One region of the Pseudoalteromonas qingdaonensis genome, then DNA from elsewhere that is predicted to be linked to it. Evidence: riboswitches for the same ligand, from Rfam matches in the RefSeq annotation. Region 1 holds a riboswitch; the other holds the start of a gene.

Region 1 (3,123 bases):
ATTAATTTCTCACAATTATTTCCCCACAAATGGGCATTGTCTGTTAACTCGGTTACACTCAAAAAAACTCTAGTTTCAGGATGACACAATGAAAAAGTTAACCGCGTTTTGGCTCTCTTGCCTGTTTATTATTTTTACTCAGCCCGCTTTTGCCGAGCTGACACCGGCTTTATGGCAGGTAGAAAAACAAGGAAAAACCTCGTATCTATTCGGCACAGTGCATGTTGGTGACACCAGCATGAAGGGCTTGCCGCAAAAGATAGAAAAAGCCATAAGCAACAGCGATGCTGTGGTGGTGGAAGTGGATTTAACAGCCTTGACCGCAGTGCAAATTCAACAGCGTTCTATGCCATTTTTAATGCTGCAAAATGGCCGCACTCTGGACTCTGAACTAAGCCCGCAAAGCTACCAGAAGCTAGACCAATACTTTGGCGAAAAGAACATTAATATCAAGATGTTTTCCTTGTTAAAACCCTGGGCAGTATTACTGACCATGATGCAGATTGAGTTGCAAAATGCCGGTTATTCGGACGAATTTGGCATAGATAAGCAAGTACTGGCCAGCGCTAAACAAAAAAACAAAGCCATTATCGAGCTGGAATCGCTCGAGCAACAGATGGAAATGTTTACCGTATTGGAAGAGCATTCGGACCTCATGGTGGCCGATACCTTCCGCCAGCTCAATCAGTTTGATAAGAGTTTTTTACGTCTGATCAACGGCTGGAAAAAGGGCGAAACAGCCGTACTCACCGAGGCCTATGAGCAGTCCTTCGACGACTCCGAATATGGTCAACTTAATGAGCATGTACTCTTGATTGAGCGCAACCATAAGTGGGTAAAACAACTGGAAAAACCTCTGAGTGAACAATCCTTGTTTATCGCCGTTGGCGCCCTGCATCTGGGTGAAGAAAACGGCTTAATCAAGCTACTACAGGCACAAGGTTTTAAGGTCTCGCGTATCTAATTTCAAACCCATGCGCGCCAAACAACATTAGTAGGCAAAAAAATTTGTGCCACCATGGGCGTTGACAGCGTGACATGGAAAGTGTTTGAATAAAAAAGCACCCTATTGATTCGGCCATTTAGATGGCCGCAAGGGCTAGAAGAGGTGCGTCATCCAGGTAGTTATGATGAGGAGAGCAAACTCCAACGATTCATAATGAGGGGGATGTACGCCGAGAGGTGAGGTAAATTGCTTAATACTCCCTCGGGCGCTTGGGTTGAATCCCGGCGACTGTCACCAATAGCACATATTGCTACATATTTGGTGGAGAGCTTCTGGTCTTAACATAACAGGCCGGCAGGCCTTGTTACGTCTAAGCCCATTCGCTCTTCGAATTTAACCTGTTCGAGTCGGCGAATGCGGAAAACATTTCCCTTTGTTGCTCTCGAACTCGCACTAAGTTCGGATGAGATGACAACTACTCAATCGTTATCACACACTGTGCTGTGGACAGCACTGATCACCCCGCTGCTTGAAGATGGCGGCATAGACTTTGACGCCCTAAGCACGCTGGCACAAGAGCAAGCGGCAGCCGGTAATGGCGTGCTGATCCTGGGATCTACTGGCGAAGCCCTGGCCCTGGATATGGCGGAGCAACAAGCCGTGGTGCAACACATTTGCGCCCTGGAACTAAGCACCCCGATTATGGTCGGTGTAGGTGGCCACAACCTTGAAGCCCAGCGCCAATGGCTGGCCTTTTGCAATGACTACCCGATAGACGCCTATTTGCTTGGCGCCCCCTTGTATGCCAAGCCAGGTCCAGTAGGACAAGAGCTATGGTTTCGCGCTCTGCTTGATGCCAGCAAACACCCCTGCATGCTTTACAACGTTCCCAGCCGCGCCGCGGTCAGCCTGGATCCTAAGGTACTCGGCAAGTTGCAAGATCACCCGAACTGCTGGGCATTGAAAGAAGCCAGCGGCAGCATCGACTGCTTTGAGCAATATCGTCTTGCGGCACCGCAACTGGCTATTTTCAGCGGCGACGATGCACTGATCCCCTATTACGCCCAGGCCGGCGCCGCCGGTTTGGTCTCGGTTGCTGCCAATGTGTGGCCAGAAGCTACGCACCGTTTTGTGCAGTTAAGCCTGCAAGGGCAAAGCCACAATACCTTTTTGCATTGGCGCGAGGCGGTGGCGGCGCTCTTTCATGTCAGCAACCCTATTCCGACAAAGTGCTTGTTACACGCCCTTGGGCGCATCAACACACCAACTCTGCGCGCCCCGTTAACTCATTCGGAGCTAAGGGATTTACAACCACTTTTACGCGTACACGACAGCATCACATCTTGGCATTCAACACAGGTTTAATATTTTCATGAGCTGGTTAGAACTACTTAATAATTTAGAAACGGGCGCCGTTCGCGCTGCATCACAAGACGAAAATGGTCAATGGCAGGCCAATATCGAGGTTAAGCAAGGCATTCTTGAAGCCTTTAAAAACGGCACCAATACCGAATTCCCCGGCGGTTTTGTCGATAAAGACAACCTGGCACCGCGCGGTTTTAGCGCCGAAGACAATGTTCGCATGGTACCGGGCGGCACCTCGGTACGTCGCGGCGCCTATGTGGCCCCAGGCACCATCATAATGCCACCGGCCTATGTCAATATTGGCGCCTTTGTCGATGTAGGTACCATGGTCGACAGCCATGCGCTTGTGGGCTCTTGTGCTCAGGTGGGTAAAAATGTGCACCTTAGCGCCGCGGTGCAACTCGGTGGCGTATTAGAGCCTATAGGTGCCAGCCCTGTGGTGATCGAAGACGACGCCTTTATTGGCGCCGGCTGCGTGATCGTTGAAGGCGTGGTCGTGAAAAAAGGCGCGGTTCTGGCGCCGGGTGTACGCCTAAGTGCCACCATTCCCGTGTACGACTGTGTCAATGAGCGCCAACTCGATAAGGGTGAACCCATCCCGGAAAACGCCATAGTGATCCCGGGCTCACGTCCAAGCTCAAGCGCCTGGGGGCGTGAACAAGGTCTGTCCATGAGTTGTGCCCTAATCGTGAAATATCGCGATGAGCAAAGCGATGCATCACTGGCGCTGGAAGAGGTATTACGCTAATGCACCCTGTCAGTACCGAATTGCAAATGCACCTTGAGTGCATCAGCCAGGAGCAGTTAGAGCC
Region 2 (3,123 bases), on a different contig from region 1:
ATGACAAAACTCACCTAAACGCTCCAGGGCTTCCTGATCAAGCTCAGGGCGGCTGGCATTAGGCGCGTTATCCAGAGTAACGGCAACGCTTATCTCCGACGTGGTGACCAAGTCAACGGAAATTTTATACTCGCTAAGAATGGTAAATACTCGTGCCAAGAAACCGCTGGCGAGCAGCATTTCAGGACTCTTGAGCGTCAGCAACAGCTGATTCTTACGCTGGGTCACCGCGCGTACGCCGGCAATCAATTCACTGCTGGGCACTTTTTCAATCCAGGTGCCGCCCCCTTGAGGGTCTTGGCTGGAGCCAACGAATACACCAATGCCGCTGCGCGCCGCCGGTAAAATGGTCGCCGGGTGTAATACCTTGGCGCCAAAGGTGGCCATTTCCGCGGCCTCGTCAAAGGTCAGGTGGGCAATGGGCTTAGCCTTGTTACACAGGCGCGGATCCGTGCTGTAAATACCCACCACATCGGTCCAAATATGAATATTACGGGCACCACAGGCCTCTGCCAACAAGGCAGCACTGTAATCCGAACCACCGCGACCTAAGGTGGTAGTATCGCCGTATTCATCAGAGCCGATAAAGCCCTGAGTCACCACCACCTGCTCGCTTAAAAGTGGTACTAGCTCGGCCTGAGCTCGCGTCTTAGTTTGGGTTATATCCGGCTGCGCCTTACCAAACTGGCCGTCGGTTTTTAGTACCGAACGCACGTCGAAGCGACTAGAGGCGACGCCTTTATCGCGCAGCACCTGAGTAAACAGATACGAAGATAAACGCTCGCCAAAACTGAGCAATTCATCTCGGTGTGCATTGGTTTGTGCCGGGTGCTGGGCGGCGTGTTTAAAATCATTAAGGGTGCTATCGAAGCCATGGGCTAAATCCGCGTCCAGGCTCAGACATTCAATGATATTCAGTTGGATAGCGATAACACCATCGATATGTGCCTGACGCTCCTCAGTGCTAAGCCCGGTTTGACATAAGGCGACCAGATGATTGGTCACCCCGGCACTGGCACTGACAACCACGATGCGCACTTGCGAGTCGCTGGCGATAATGTCGGCGCAACGCATCATAGCTGCATGATCGGCCACTGAGGTGCCGCCAAATTTGGCGACGGTAAATTCCTGATTCATTTTTTCTCCGAGATGAAAAATAGGTTATTTTTCAAATACAATCAGGAGAACTTGGCAAGACTAAAAAGAAAGGTATGTCCATTGCCAGAAGCCCTCCACCCAAACAGGTGACAGTTCCGAGGATTCAGCCTCAAGAACCGAAAGCCATTGTGACGAGCAATGTACTTCCTCGGCGATAGTCTCCCTCATAAACGGTCATGGGCCTACGTCTGCCTCGCGTTTACTACCTAGCTATCGCACCTCTTCTGCTAAGGGTTTACGGTGTGAACCGCAAACCTAGGCAAGCAATTTAACGTTTGGATGGCTGGATGTCAACGCACTGTTCAACACTTTATTTTTGCTTGGCGGCCATCAGCAGATCCGCCAGCGCGACCTCTTCGCCGCACTCACGTTTTTCAATGCAAGTGACTATGGCCTGATTGACGGCAGTGGCCACCCCGTGCTGTTTGCCAAGCGCGACCACGGCGCCATTAAGGTAGGCAATTTCCGTTTTACGCCCCGCCTGAATGTCCTCCCACATGGACGAGCGCGCCCTGGGGTCAATATCCAGCATGGCCGAGGCAAGGCGCTTAAATAACCAGTTAGGTAAGCGCAACACAAGGGGCACCATGGCAGGTTTAACCTTGGTAAATTGCGCCAGCTCAATGTTCATGGCCTGACATACCGCCAGCCACTCTTTCATGGCCGCCGCCAACACACGTCTTAGGGCTTTATTTTCCAGCTCCTGCTTGATGGGCATATCCGCCACCGCATTAAGGGCGTTATTGAGGTTTAACAGCAGCTTGCCGTAGATGACAGGCTCCATCTGCGCCTTTAATTCGCAGTGAAAGCCCTGCTCCCGCAAAGTCTTGGCGATATGCTCAGTAGCTGGGGTTTTGGCAAATACAAATTCACCCTCGGTGCCCTTATGAAAATGCGCACCCTGTTGCAGCACATTGAATGGGGTGATACCAAACACACAGCTACGCTCCCCTAGCTGGTCCTTGATGGCCTCAAAACTGCCAAGGCCATTTTGCATAAATACCAGATTAGAAGACTTATGGGTTATAGCCAGCAGTTGTGCCAATGCGGCTTGCAATTGATGACACTTGAGGGTGACAAAAACCACATCAAACTGCTGCTCGCCGGGCTCGGTGATAAGCTCATACGGCATCACAGTTTTATCCAGCCCTTGGTAGTCACTGATATGAATGCCGCCGTTAGCAATAATGGCGTCTTTAATTCGTGGCCGACATATCAGGGATACATCAAGCTTTGCCGCGCTCAATAACGCGCCCAAATAGCACCCCGTTGAGCCGGCACCAAAAACCGCAATACGCATATGCCACCTTTTTCAATCAGGTCAATAAGTTACCTAATACGTTAATAGTGCTGCAAGTTAATGCCCGCAGCAATGCCAAGCACTGTTTTTATTGTACAAGGTGTATTTATCAGCCCTAAAGCCTTCTTAAGCGCTCAGCAGAAACAAAAAGACCACCTGAGTTTAAGCCCAGATGGTCTTTATAGAAAATGCAGATGCAGATGCAGTTGCAGTTGCCGTTACACGAGTGAGCCCATGTAAAACGACCCCACATAACCCACTGAATAAGCTATCAAAAGATAGAAGCTGTTACGCAGGTAGCTGCCGAAGGTCAAATCGCGCACCTTGCTCATGGCGATAATACCCGCAGCCGAGCCTATTACTAACATGGAGCCACCCACACCTGTGGCATAGGTAAATGCCAGCCAGTTTTGCGTATCCATATGAATATCGGCTTTAAGCAGCGCCGCAGTTAAAGGCACGTTATCAACCGCCGCCGACAGTAGACCCATCAGGTAGTTGGCCTGACTTGGCGCTAACACCTCATACAGATGAGTAAACTGGGCCAGTACGCCCAGTTCTTTTAGAGCGCCAACCAGTAACAATACACCTACGAAGAATAACAAGGTGTCGTACTCAATCTCGCGGATATAATCGATGATCTGCTTATTCACGTCCTTTTTGCG

The links. A riboswitch is a leader RNA that binds a small molecule or an ion and turns the genes downstream of it on or off. The one in region 1 is predicted to bind lysine.
Region 2: linked by a shared signal. The riboswitch ahead of lysC (lysine-sensitive aspartokinase 3) and the one ahead of dapA (4-hydroxy-tetrahydrodipicolinate synthase) in region 1 are both predicted to bind lysine.

Annotation. Positions count from the first base shown of each region.
Region 1 covers NZ_JBCGCU010000014.1:26,313-29,435, reverse strand. The annotation lists gene WCN91_RS12150 (TraB/GumN family protein) at 89-964, shown strand; lysine riboswitch at 1,096-1,286, shown strand; gene dapA (4-hydroxy-tetrahydrodipicolinate synthase) at 1,415-2,311, shown strand; gene WCN91_RS12140 (2,3,4,5-tetrahydropyridine-2,6-dicarboxylate N-succinyltransferase) at 2,319-3,059, shown strand; gene WCN91_RS12135 (PLP-dependent decarboxylase) at 3,059-3,123, shown strand, end outside.
Region 2 covers NZ_JBCGCU010000006.1:152,193-155,315, forward strand. The annotation lists gene lysC (lysine-sensitive aspartokinase 3) at 1-1,137, opposite strand, end outside; lysine riboswitch at 1,218-1,390, opposite strand; gene WCN91_RS07580 (2-dehydropantoate 2-reductase) at 1,469-2,458, opposite strand; gene nhaD (sodium:proton antiporter NhaD) at 2,677-3,123, opposite strand, start outside.